2 linked regions of the Azoarcus olearius genome follow. Each later gene encodes a partner of the first gene's protein in a complex. Links are inferred from orthologs where the notes say so. Each region holds a gene or a part of one and is shown on either strand. Other genes may lie near its edges.

Region 1 (6,803 bases):
TCGACTGCCTGGTCGTAGAGCGGATCGGCCTCGCCGTCGCCATCCTCACCGCCCGCCCCGGCGAGCGCCTCGAGGTCGTCCTCGGGCGCGGCAAGGATGCCGTCGATGTAGTCCGGCGGGCCGACGCGCTTGAGGTGGTCGACCACCTTGTGCACTTCCTCGTCGGCCACGAAGGCGCCATGCACCCGCACCGGCAGGCCCGTGCCCGGCGCGAGATAGAGCATGTCGCCCATGCCGAGCAGGGTCTCCGCCCCCATCTGGTCGAGGATGGTGCGCGAGTCGATCTTGCTCGACACCTGGAAGGCGATGCGGGTGGGGACGTTGGCCTTGATCAGGCCGGTGATGACATCCACCGACGGCCGCTGGGTGGCGAGGATGAGATGGATGCCGGCCGCGCGCGCCTTCTGCGCCAGACGGGCGATGAGCTCTTCGACCTTCTTGCCGACCACCATCATCATGTCGGCGAGTTCATCCACCACCACCACGATATAGGGCAGCGTCTCCAGCGGCTCCGGATTGTCCGGATTGATCGCAAACGGATTGGTCAGCGGTGCCTCAGCCTTCCGCGCCTCCAGCACGGCCTTGTTGAACCCGGCCAGGTTGCGCACGCCGACGGCCGCCATCAGCTTGTAGCGCTTTTCCATTTCTGCGACGCACCAGTTGAGCGCGTTGGCCGCGTGCTTCATGTCGGTGACCACCGGGGCCAGCAGGTGCGGAATGCCTTCGTAGATCGACAGTTCCAGCATCTTCGGGTCGACCATGATCATCCGCACCCGCTCGGGTTCGCTCTTGTAGAGCAGCGACAGGATCATGGCGTTGATGCCCACCGATTTGCCGGAGCCGGTGGTACCGGCCACCAGCAGATGCGGCATCTTGGCGAGGTCGGCCACCACCGGCTGGCCGCCGATGTCCTTGCCGAGCACGACCGTGAGCGGCGACGCCATGTCGTGATAAGCCTTGGAGCCGACGATTTCCGACAGGCGCACCGTCTGGCGCTTGGGATTGGGCAGTTCCAGCGCCATGCACGATTTGCCCGGCACCGTTTCGACCACCCGCACCGACACCAGCGACAGCGCGCGGGCCAGATCCTTGGCGAGGTTGACCACCTGGCTGCCCTTCACGCCGGTGGCCGGTTCGATTTCGTAGCGGGTAATCACCGGGCCCGGATAGGCGGCCAGCACCTTGACCTCGACGCCGAAGTCGCCGAGCTTGGTTTCGATCAGCCGCGAGGTGAATTCGAGCGACTCGGCCGACGGCGGCTCGATATCGCCCGAGGCAGGGTCGAGCAGGCTGAGCGGGGGGATCGCACCTTCGACCGCGTCGGTGAAGAGCGTCTGCTGGCGCTCCTTCTCCACCCGCTCGGACTTCTGCACCACGGTGACGGCGGGTTCGATGCGCAGCGGCGCGGCGGGCGCCTGTTCGGTCTTCTTGCGCCGCGTCTCCACCACCGCCTCGCGCTTTTCGGCCACCTGGCGCCCGGCCTTCCGGTCCAGCCAGCGGTAGTAGGCCTGCTGGGCGCCAGCCACCGCCTGCTCGATCGCCAGCCCCACCCGCTCCACCGCCGCGAGCCAGGACACACCGGTAAACAGCGACAGCCCGGACGCCATCAGCGCGAGCAACATCAGTGTGCCGCCGGTGTAGCCAAGATAGCGCTGCACGAGTTGACCGAACTCCATGCCGAGCAGCCCGCCCGGGCTGAGCGGCACCGCGACGCCGTGCGAATGGAAGCGGAGGTGCTCGAGCGCGCTGCTGGTGACGAGCACGCTGAAAAAGCCGACGAGCACGAAGAAAAACGAACGGCGGTCGAGCGTCAGCTGGTTCTTCAGCCGGCGAAAGCCCCACATCAGGCTATAGCCGAGGAACACCACCCACCACCACGCCGAGATACCGAACAGGTATAGCAGCAGGTCGGCCAGCCAGGCACCGAAGCGCCCGCCGGGATTGGCCACGCGCGCCACCTCGGCGGCGTGCGACCAACCGGGGTCGGCCTTGTTGTAGCCGATGAGCACCAAGCCGACGTACAGCGACATCACGCCGAGAATGAGCCAGCGCGCCTCCTGCAACAGCAGCGAAATCTTTTCCGGCAGGGGCTGGGAACGGGACGAACGAGGCAACATCGGCGGGGGCAACCTGAGGCGGACAACTGCAAAAAACAACAGGTGGGATTATATGCGATCACCCCACCTGCCCGGCCGCGGTTTGCCCTTGCTCACAATCCGCGGGACAGCGGCGGCGCGAATGCGCGCCCCTGCCCGCGCAGCCCGGTCAGACCTCGTTGAGGCGGTCGAGCAGGATGATGCCCTGAGGGGTTTCCTCGATCAGGCCTTCCTGGCCGAGATCCTTCATCACCCGGCTGACCATCTCCCGGGAAGCGCCGATCATCTTGGCAATGTCCTGCTTGGAGATCTTGCGCACCACCATGGTCTTGCCGTTCACGTCTTCCGACATGTCGATCAACAGCCGCGCGACGCGGCCATAGACGTCCATCAGAGCGAGGCTCTCGATCTTGCGGTCGGCGTTGCGCAGGCGCTCGGCGAGGTTGGACATGATGCGCCACGCGATCTCGAAGTTCTCCTGCATGATCTGGCGGAAGTCCTGCTTCGCGATCATCACCAGGTCGGCCGGCACCACCGCGATCACGGAAGCCGAGCGGGGCTGCTCGCCGAACATGCCCATCTCGCCGAAAAGCTCGCCCTGGCCGAGGATGGACAGGATCACTTCGCGGCCGTCCTCGTCGCTGACGACGACCTTGAGATTGCCGGTAAGGACGAAATAAACGTAGTCGGTGCGATCGCCGGCCCGGACGACGGCCTGGCCGCGCGGGATCCGGCGCATCATCGAAACACGGGCCACGTTGCCGAGCACCTCGTCGGACAAACCCTGGAACAAGGGAAAGGTCTTGAGCGCGATCGTCGAAACAGCGGTCGGCTGGCTCATAGGTTCTCCGGGCAAATCGAAGCAAACGAAGGTGGAAACGTAATGCGACGCGGCCGTCGCGGTCAATTTGGACGAAAGTATAAACGAATAAACACGGCCTTCCTTCCCAAATCCGGCGGGTGGTTATAGGGGGATTAACGCGCGCTATCGCCGCGATTGGCGGGCCGAAAGTACCGCTCCGCTATAATTGCGGCCGACGCCGACTCACACCCCCACATCTCGGAAGCTGCCATGACGACAAAACACGCCCGCCTCCTCATCCTCGGCTCCGGTCCCGCCGGCTACACCGCCGCGGTCTATGCCGCCCGGGCCAACCTCAAGCCGGTGCTGGTCACCGGTCTTGCCCAGGGCGGGCAACTGATGACCACCACCGAGGTGGATAACTGGCCCGCCGACGCCGACGGCGTGCAAGGCCCCGAGCTGATGGAGCGCTTTCAGAAGCACGCGGAGCGCTTCAACACCGAGATGATCTTCGACCACATCCACACGGTACAGCTCCAGCAGCGCCCGTTCCGCCTTATCGGCGACGCCGGTGAATACACCTGCGACGCGCTGATCATCGCCACCGGCGCAACGGCCAAGTACCTTGGCCTGCCGTCGGAAGAAAAGTTCGCCGGGCGCGGCGTCTCGGCGTGCGCCACCTGCGACGGCTTCTTCTACCGCAACCAGGACGTCGCGGTGATCGGCGGCGGCAATACCGCCGTGGAAGAAGCGCTGTACCTCGCCAATATTGCGAAGAAGGTGACCGTTGTGCACCGGCGCGAGAAGTTCCGGGCCGAGAAGATCCTGATCGACAAGCTGATGGAGAAGGTCGAGGCGGGCAAGATCGAGCTGGTCCTGAACGCGACGCTGGACGAGGTGCTGGGCGACAACACCGGCGTCACCGGCATGCGCGTCCGGAACGAATCCGGCGCCACGCAGGACATCGCACTGCAGGGTGTCTTCATCGCCATCGGCCACAAGCCGAACACCGACATCTTCAAGGGCCAGCTGGAGATGGACGAAACCGGCTACCTGATCACCCAGGGCGGCCGCAACGGCAATGCCACCCAGACCAACATCGCGGGGGTGTTCGCGGCAGGCGACGTGCAGGACCACATCTATCGCCAGGCCGTCACCTCGGCAGGCTCGGGCTGCATGGCGGCGCTGGATGCGGAACGCTATCTCGACGCGCTGAGCTGAGTCTGTCCTGCCGCCATGGCGCGCCGCCCCAAGGATGCTTCCAGCACCGCTGCCGAAAAGGGCGGAGCGCGGCGCGACCATCCCTTTCAGGCCCTTGCGTCGCTGCGCGGCAAGGGGCGGCCCACAGGCCGCCCCGCTGCAAGTACGCCCGCCGCGCGCGCGCAACGCGCCGAGGCTAATGCGCAGGACGCGGGCGCGGAGGACGATACCGCGCTGTTTCGTGCCGCGGTACGCGATGCAGCGCCGATCCGCGACGGCGGTCGCAAGGAGATCGAGGCGCCGCGGCCAGAGCCGGTCGTTCGCCCCCGCGAGGTCGAACCGGAGCCGGACCACGCAGTGCGTCCACGCCGCGGTCTCGACCCGCTCGCCGAAGCCTACGCGGACGTCACCCCGTTGCGGGACGCTAACCGGGTAGCCCTCGGTCCGGCGCCGTCGCGTCACGGCCGCGCGACAACCGACCCCGGCGCGGCGTTCATTGCAACCGGCACTCCCACGTTCGTGCTTCCGCCCGATCTCGACGAGCACGCCGATCCGGCCGCGGTGTTCCGCCATGTCGTTGCAGGGGCTCAGCCGCTCGACCAGCGCAACCGGGTGGAACTCGAACGCCCGCGCCCTGCGCCGGCTCCGTTGAAACGCGAAGCGGACGAACGCTCCGCGCTGGATGAATCGCTGGAAGCGCCGCTGACCTTCGAAGACCGGCTGGACATGGGGGATGAAGCGGCCTTCCTGCGGCCGGGACTACCCCGCCGCGTGCTGAGCGACCTGCGCCGCGGACGCTGGGTGCTGCAGGGAGAAATCGACCTTCACGGCTGCACGCGCGAACAGGCCCGCGACACCCTTGCCAGCTTTCTCGGCAGCGCACTGCAGCAGGGCAAACGCTGCGTCCGGGTCATCCACGGCAAGGGCCTCGGCTCTCCCGGCAAGGTGTCCATCCTCAAGCAGTTGTCGCGTGGATGGCTGGCGCAACGGGAAGAAATCCTGGCGTTCTGCCAGGCGGGTCCGTATGACGGCGGGGGCGGCGCGTTGCTGGTCCTGCTGAGGGGACCGGGCGCTACGCGCCGCGCTTGAACGGCCCGGCGCAGCGCCGGGCCCCTGGTTCAGATTGCGGCTTCGTTGGTTTCGCCGGTGCGGATGCGCACCACCTGCTCCACCGGCGTCACGAAGATCTTGCCGTCGCCGATCTTGCCGGTCTGGGCGGCCTTGATGACGGCGTCCATGGTCTGCTCGACCATGTCGTCGGCAACCACGACCTCGACCTTGATCTTGGGCAGGAAATCCACGACGTATTCGGCGCCGCGATAGAGTTCGGTGTGCCCTTTCTGGCGCCCGAAACCCTTCACCTCGGTCACGGTGAGGCCGGCGATACCGACCTCGGAGAGCGCTTCACGTACTTCGTCCAGCTTGAACGGCTTGATGATGGCTTCGATCTTCTTCATGGGAGTCTCCGGTGGGCTTGCACCGCCCCGTCGGGCGCAGTGTCGTCGTTCAGAATTCGTCTTGATAGCGTGATGTTATCGGATAACGCCAGTCCCTGCCGAAGCCGCGCTGTGTCACCCGGATACCCACCGGCGCCTGGCGCCGCTTGTATTCGTTGCGCTTGAGCATGGCCACCGTGCGCCGAACGTCGGCCTCCGGCAGACCGCGGGCGATGATCTCGCGCGGCGACTCATCGTGTTCCATGTAGGCCTGGATGATCGCGTCGAGCACTTCGTAAGGCGGAAGACTGTCCTGATCCTTCTGGTCCGGCTTCAGTTCGGCCGAAGGCGGCCGGTCGATGATGTTCTGCGGAATGACCTCGCCCACGCTGTTGCGCCAGGCCGCGAGGCGATAGACCGTGGTCTTGTAGAGGTCCTTCAGCACCGCAAAGCCGCCCGCCATGTCGCCGTACAGCGTGGCGTAACCGGTGGCCATCTCGCTCTTGTTGCCGGTGGTGAGCACGATCGCCCCGGTCTTGTTGGACAGCGCCATCAGGATCATGCCGCGGATGCGGCTCTGGAGATTCTCTTCGGTCGTGTCGGCCGCGAGGCCGGCGAACTGCGGCGCGAGCAGGTCAGCGAACACATTCATCGCCGGCTCGATCGCGATCTCGTCGTAGCGCACGCCCAGGCGCTTCACCATCTCGCGGGAATCATCAAGGCTCATCTGGGCCGTATAGGGCGACGGCATCATCACCGCGCGCACGCGCTCCGCACCCAGCGCATCCACGGCCACCGCCAGCGTGAGCGCGGAGTCGATTCCGCCGGACAGGCCGATGATCGCGCCGGGAAAGCCGTTCTTGCCGAGGTAATCGCGCACCCCGCAGACGAGCGCGGCGTAGATATCGGCCTCGGTGCCCTTGGGCGCCGCGTGCCCCCCGCCGCTCCAGCGCCCCTGCTCGAAACGCAGCACGTCGATGCACGCTGCAAACGCCTCGGACTGGTAGGCCACCGTGCCGTCACGGTCGAGGGCGAAGGAGGCGCCGTCGAAAACGAGTTCGTCCTGGCCGCCGACCATGTTGCAGTAAAGCACCGGCAACCGGGTTTCCCGCACCCGATCGCGCAGGACGGCGTAGCGCAATTGCTGCTTGTCGATATGGAAGGGAGACGCGTTGAGCGACACCAGCACTTCGGCCCCCGCCGCTCGCGCGACCTCCGCGGGACCTGACTCCCACACGTCGGCACAGATGTTCACGCCGATCCGCACCC
Region 2 (6,713 bases), 380 kb from region 1 along the record:
TGATGAATCCCGGAAAGGTGCTTTGATTCCGCTGCGGCAGCGAAACCGAAAATTCTCGCGTTGCCGTCTTTACAGCGACGTAATGTCACCCTATAATGCGCGCTCTTTCGACGGGGGTATAGCTCAGCTGGGAGAGCGCTTGCATGGCATGCAAGAGGTCAGCGGTTCGATCCCGCTTACCTCCACCAGTCGAAGTGGTAGTACCTCAGTCCCCATCGTCTAGAGGCCTAGGACACCGCCCTTTCACGGCGATAACCGGGGTTCGAATCCCCGTGGGGACGCCAAACAAGGCGTGCTGACAACGTCAGCGCGCGACGCCAGCGCAAGGTTGGCAGCAGGTCAGCGCGGAGTGGTAGTTCAGTCGGTTAGAATACCGGCCTGTCACGCCGGGGGTCGCGGGTTCGAGTCCCGTCCACTCCGCCAGTTTTTCTGCAGGTGAAACTGCAGCTAGGAAGTAGCGAAGTGCTTGCGGTGAGCTTAACCGAAAGCTATAATCGCCGGCTTGTTGTGGGGGTATAGCTCAGCTGGGAGAGCGCTTGCATGGCATGCAAGAGGTCAGCGGTTCGATCCCGCTTACCTCCACCAAAGGTTCAGGTCCCCATCGTCTAGAGGCCTAGGACACCGCCCTTTCACGGCGATAACCGGGGTTCGAATCCCCGTGGGGACGCCAATAAAGTGCGCATTGATGTAATGCGCACAAAATCGACGGAAGTCGATTGCAGGTCAGCGCGGAGTGGTAGTTCAGTCGGTTAGAATACCGGCCTGTCACGCCGGGGGTCGCGGGTTCGAGTCCCGTCCACTCCGCCAATCAATAGATATGGGAGCCTTCGGGCTCCCATATTTTTTTCTGCGCCTCCTGGCGCAACCATCTTCCCCTTCTGCCGTCAGCAGAACCCCGCCAAGACGGGGAGTCGACCATATGTATGGCTAAAAGCGTAGTGATAAGCTACATTTCTTTCCATACGCATCGGTATGGATTGGTTCGTCCGCTGCGTCGATCAAGAAAGGAGAAGACAGCACAATGAGCATCAAGAAAGTAGGTGTAGTGGGTGCCGGCACGATGGGCAACGGTATCGTCCAGGCTTTCGCGGTCGCGGGCTTCGACGTGGTCATGACCGATATTGCCGACGCTGCGCTGCAGCGGGGTGTGCAGACGATCTCGGGCAGTTTCGATCGTTTGATCAAGAAGGAGAAAATGACCGGCGACGAGAAGGCTGCGGCACTTGGCCGAGTCAAGACGTCGACCGATCTGGGCGCAATGGCGGATGTTGATCTGGTGATCGAGGCCGCCACCGAGAATCTCGATCTGAAGCTGAAAATCTTCGCCCAGCTCGATTCGGTCGTGAAGGCCGACGCAATCGTCGCCAGCAATACGTCTTCGATCTCCATCACCAAGTTGGCCGCCGCGATGAAGCGCCCCGAGCAGTTTGTCGGCATGCACTTCTTCAACCCGGTTCCGATGATGGCGCTGGTTGAACTGATCCGGGGCTTGCAGACCTCGGATGCTACCTACGCCGCGGTCGAAGCCGCAGCCAAGGCGGTCGGCAAGACGCCCGTGCAAGTGCGCAACAGCCCGGGCTTTGTGGTCAACCGACTGCTGTGCCCGATGATCAACGAGGCGATTTTCGCCCTCGGCGAGGGGCTGGCCACCGCCGCGGAGATCGACGAGGCGATGAAGCTGGGTTGCAACCATCCCATTGGTCCGCTGGCATTGTGCGACCTGATCGGTCTCGACGTCGAACTGGCGGTGATGCAGGTGCTGTTCGAAGGATTCAAGGATCCCAAGTACCGGCCGGCGCCCTTGCTGGTTGAAATGGTTGAAGCGGGCCGCCTCGGTCGGAAAGTGGGTAAGGGCTTCTTCGACTACGCCTGAGGCGCCTCGCCTAAATTAGGCGCTACAGAAAATACAAAAGCCACCCTGGGGTGGCTTTTGTTTTGTGCTGTCGGGACTATCCGCGCCTCATTGCATCGAAGAATTCGGCGTTGCCCTTGGTGGCCTTGACCTTGTCGAGCAGGAATTCCATCGCGTCGATGTCGTCCATGCCATACAGCAGCTTGCGCAGTATCCAGATCTTCTGCAGCACGTCCGGCTTCATTAGCAGTTCTTCGCGCCGGGTGCCGGAGCGATTCACGTTGATTGCCGGATAGACGCGCTTCTCCGCCATGCGTCGGTCGAGGTGGAGCTCCATGTTGCCGGTGCCCTTGAACTCCTCGTAGATCACGTCGTCCATGCGGCTGCCGGTGTCGATCAGCGCGGTGGCGATGATGGTCAGCGAGCCACCTTCCTCGATGTTGCGCGCCGCACCGAAGAAACGCTTGGGTTTCTGCAGCGCATTGGCGTCGACACCGCCGGTCAACACCTTGCCGGAAGCGGGCACCACGGTGTTGTAGGCGCGGGCAAGCCGGGTAAGGGAGTCCAGCAGGATAACCACGTCCTTCTTGTGCTCGGTCAGGCGCTTGGCCTTCTCGATCACCATTTCGGCGACTTGCACATGGCGCGACGCGGGTTCGTCGAAGGTGGAGGCCACAACCTCGCCCTTCACCGACCGCTGCATCTCCGTCACTTCTTCCGGGCGCTCGTCGATCAGCAGCACGATCAACTCCACGTCCGGATGGTTGGCCGTGATCGCGTGGGCGATGTGCTGCAGCATCACCGTCTTGCCGCTCTTCGGCGGGGCGACGAGCAGGCCGCGCTGGCCTTTGCCGATCGGCGCGATCATGTCGATGATGCGGCTGGTGACATTCTCTTCGCCGCGGATCTCGCGTTCGAGCTTCAGGCACTCCTGCGGATGCAGCGGCGTGAGGTTCTCGAACAGGATCTTGTGCTTGCACTCTTCCGGCGGTCGCCCGTTGATCTTGTCGAGCTTGACCAGCGCAAAGTAGCGTTCGCCATCCTTCGGGGTGCGGATCTCGCCCTCGATGGTGTCGCCGGTGTGCAGATTGAAACGCCGGATCTGCGAGGGCGACACGTAGATGTCGTCCGTACCCGCCAGGTACGAGGTGTCGGGCGAGCGCAGGAAGCCGAAGCCGTCTGGCAGGACTTCAAGCGCGCCGTCGCCGTAGATCGGCTCGCCCTTGCGCGCACGATTCTTCAGCAGCGCGAAGACGAGTTCCTGCTTGCGGAGCCGGTTCGCACCCTCGATTTCGTTGGCAACCGCCATTTCCAGCAGCTGGCTCACATGCAGAGCTTTCAGCTCCGACAGATGCAAGGCCGCAGCAGCCGTGGATTCGGCGGACGAAGCAGAACCCTCTTCCATCGCCAGCTCGGCATCGAGCAGGTCGAGTTCGGAGGTGTTGCCTTGGGGAGAATTACCGTCGCGGTTGCGGGCACCCCTGCGGCGGGTCCGCGAAGCACCGCGAGAACGGGCCGGAGTCGCCTCCGGCTTAGATGTTGCTGTCAATGAAAGCAGTCAGTTGAGATTTGGACAGGGCGCCAACCTTGGTCGCCTCGATGTTGCCGCCCTTGAAGATCATCAGGGTCGGAATGCCACGGATGCCGTACTTGGCCGGCGTTTCCTGGTTTTCGTCGATGTTGAGCTTGGCGACCTTGAGCTTGCCGGCGTAGTCTTTGGCAACTTCGTCAAGGATCGGCGCAATCATCTTGCACGGGCCGCACCATTCAGCCCAGTAGTCGACCAGGACGGGCGTCTGGGACTGCAGTACCTCGGCCTCAAAGCTGCCATCGGTCACATAATGGATATGCTCGCTCATGATTCCTCACATCAGGGGTGACGGTATTGTGTGTCGGGGGGCGTTGGGTCGCGGGAGCGGTGAGGCCCTGCGGGGCCCGAAGGACCAGGGTGCGACGAAGCCACCCCGGGAAGTTTTCGCGAAGTTATGTCAAGGCGCGGCCTCCGTCAAGAAAAAGTGCGGCGCGGCGGATAGGGAGTTGTCCTGACGTGGCAAAAAGCCACACGCCTGACTACTATTGCAAGCCCATCGCGCGCGACCGCGGGTTCCTTTCCGCGCGGCCGGGTGGGCGAATCCAAGAAAGTGAGTGAGCAAAATGGCCTACGTGGTGACCGAATCCTGTATTCGCTGCAAGTACACCGACTGCGTCGACGTGTGTCCGGTCGACTGCTTCCGCGAGGGGGAGAACTTTCTCGTCATCGATCCGGAGGAGTGCATCGACTGCACGCTGTGCGTAGCCGAGTGCCCGGTCGAAGCGATCTACGCGGAAGACGACGTGCCTGCGGATCAGCAGCAGTTCATTGCCCTGAATGCTGAGCTTGCCCGTACCTGGAAGCCGATCGTGGAGCGCAAGGAGCCTCTGCCGGATGCTGAGCAGTGGGCCAAGGTCAAGGGAAAAACCGGCGAACTGAAGCGCTGAGTGTCGATTACGCCTGAACGGGCGTCGTGCGGCTGGAACAACGATAAGCAATTGCGGGTAGGGAGAACATCATGCTGGTAAGCGAAATTCTCGCGATCAAGGGGAAGGTGCTGTACACGATCGCACCCAACCGAAGCCTGGCCGAGGCCGTGACCATCATGACCGAGCAGGACGTGGGCTCGCTGGTGGTGTTTGCGCAGGGGCAGATGGCCGGGCTGCTCACATTCCGTGAGGTTCTCCAGGCCGTGCATAAGGGCGGCGGCGGCTGGGAAAGCCTGCCGGTGGAAACCGCCATGCTGAAGGGGCCGCTTACCGCGGCGCCGACGATGGAGATGGACGAATTGCGCCGGCTCATGGTCGATCGCCATCAGCGCTATCTTCCGGTGATGGATGGCAACACGCTGCTCGGCGTCGTGAGTTTTCACGACGTGGCGAAGGCGGTGCTCGAGGAGCAGAGCTTCGAAAACCGCATGCTGAAGAACTACATTCGCAACTGGCCGGCGGAAGAAGGCGAGGCCTGAGTCCGGTCCTTTCCGGGCCCCCCGTTCGCCGGGCGAGGGGCCTGTGGTCCGCCAGGGCTGGTGCACCACGATTCGGTGCGTTTGTGCTGGTGCGTGATCGCCCGGTCCGTTCCGGCCGGCCCCATCCCTTGTCGCGGAGATGAGCGTGGACAAGATCTGGCTGAAGAGCTACCCCGCTGGCGTACCCGCAGAAGTCGATGTCGGAGAGTTCGCTTCGATCGGTGATCTCTTCGAACAGGGCGTGCGTCGGTATGGCTCGCGGCCGGCGTATATCTGCATGGGGCGGTCGCTCGCTTACGACGAACTCGACGTGCTCGTGAGCCGGTTCGCCGCCTACCTGCAGGGAGAACTCAAGCTGGCGCGCGGGGCGCGGGTGGCGTTGATGATGCCGAACGTCCTGCAATATCCGGTGGCGATGTTTGCGGCGCTACGCGCGGGCTATACCGTCGTCAACGTCAATCCGCTTTACACCGCGCGCGAACTCGAACATCAGCTGCGGGACGCCGCGGCCGAAGCAGTGATCCTGCTGGAAAACTTCGCCCACACGCTTGAAATGGTGGTGCAGCACCTGCCGATCCGGCATGTGGTGGTGACCAGCGTGGGAGATCTGCTCGGCTTTCCGAAAGGTGCCGTGGTCGACTTCGTCCTGCGTCGGGTGCGCAAGCTCGTGCCGCCCTGGAAACTGCCGGGCGCGGTGCGCTTCCGGGAGGCATTGGCCGCTGGCGCCAAGCACACTTTCCGCCCGGCGGACGTCGGCCACGACGACATCGCCTACCTGCAGTACACCGGCGGCACCACCGGGACGGCCAAGGGCGCCATCCTCACTCACGGCAACATCATCGCCAACCTGCAGCAGGCGCATGCGTGGATCCGGCCCCAGGTGCGGGAGGGGGTGGAGGTCATCATTACCGCGCTGCCGCTCTATCACATCTTCTCGCTCACGGCGAACTGCCTCACGTTTTTCAAGATCGGTGCGACCAATGTCCTGATCACCAATCCGCGTGACATCCGGGGCTTCGTGAAAGAGTTGGGGAAGCACCGGTTCACTGCCATCACCGGGGTCAATACGCTCTTCAACGCATTGCTCAACAATCCGGATTTCGCCCGGTTGGACTTTTCGGCGCTCCACATCACGCTCGGCGGAGGCATGGCGGTGCAGCAGGCGGTGGCGGAGAAGTGGCGTGCGGTGACCGGCGTTCCGCTGATCGAGGCCTACGGGCTGACCGAAACCTCGCCCGCAGTGGCAATCAACCCACTCGACCTGAAGGCCTTCAACCATTCCATCGGCCTGCCGGTGCCGTCGACCGAGGTCAGCATTCGCGACGACGACGGCGTCGAGCAGCCGCCGGGGCAGCGCGGCGAATTGTGCGTACGCGGCCCACAGGTGACGCGTGGCTACTGGAACCGGCCGGAGGACAGTGCCCGCGCGTTTACGCCGGATGGCTTCCTGCGTACCGGCGATATCGCGGTGATGGACGAGGCGGGTTATCTTCGTATCGTCGACCGCAAGAAGGACATGATCCTGGTCTCCGGCTTCAACGTGTATCCGAACGAGGTGGAGGATGTGGTCGCCAGTCATCCGGGGGTGCTGGAGGTGGCGGCGGTCGGCGTACCGGACGCACGCAGCGGTGAGGCTGTGAAAGTCTTCGTGGTGCGGAAGGATGCCTCGCTGACCGAGGCCGACTTGATTGCCTACTGCCGCGAAAACCTCACGGCTTACAAGGTGCCGCACCGCGTGGTGTTCCGCGAGTCGCTGCCGAAGACCAACGTGGGCAAGATATTGCGCCGCGCGCTGCGCGACGAGGACGAGGCGGCGGCCCGGCAGCCCTGATTTCGCACAACAGGGCTTGTGCTCGCCGCCG

What was found.
Region 2: the proteins of trxB (region 1) and trxA are in contact, whole or in part, in a crystal structure (PDB 1F6M), measured with the Escherichia coli proteins. The link is inferred for Azoarcus olearius from one-to-one orthologs.

What each region holds. Positions count from the first base shown.
Region 1 is NZ_CP016210.1:1,566,090-1,572,892, reverse strand. What follows is about bases 2,285-5,143. They hold trxB (thioredoxin-disulfide reductase), read left to right. Parts: upstream 2,285-3,168; coding sequence 3,169-4,119; downstream 4,120-5,143. Other genes in these bases: dqs_RS20960 (Smr/MutS family protein), read left to right, coding at 4,135-5,143; dqs_RS07290 (Crp/Fnr family transcriptional regulator), read right to left, coding at 2,285-2,937. Outside these bases: dqs_RS07295 (DNA translocase FtsK), read right to left, coding at 1-2,117; more of dqs_RS07290, read right to left, coding at 2,266-2,284; more of dqs_RS20960, read left to right, coding at 5,144-5,187; dqs_RS07275 (P-II family nitrogen regulator), read right to left, coding at 5,217-5,555; dqs_RS07270 (NAD+ synthase), read right to left, coding at 5,605-6,803.
Region 2 is NZ_CP016210.1:1,186,613-1,193,325, forward strand. The notes cover bases 2,049-4,817. They hold trxA (thioredoxin TrxA), read right to left. Parts: upstream 3,712-4,817; coding sequence 3,385-3,711; downstream 2,049-3,384. Other genes in these bases: rho (transcription termination factor Rho), read right to left, coding at 2,049-3,209; fdxA (ferredoxin FdxA), read left to right, coding at 4,007-4,330; dqs_RS05610 (CBS domain-containing protein), read left to right, coding at 4,402-4,817. Outside these bases: dqs_RS05555 (FAD-binding oxidoreductase), read left to right, coding at 1-26; dqs_RS05590 (3-hydroxybutyryl-CoA dehydrogenase), read left to right, coding at 1,022-1,873; more of rho, read right to left, coding at 1,950-2,048; more of dqs_RS05610, read left to right, coding at 4,818-4,851; dqs_RS05615 (long-chain-fatty-acid--CoA ligase), read left to right, coding at 4,997-6,682. UniProt on the Escherichia coli protein: Participates in various redox reactions through the reversible oxidation of its active center dithiol to a disulfide and catalyzes dithiol-disulfide exchange reactions.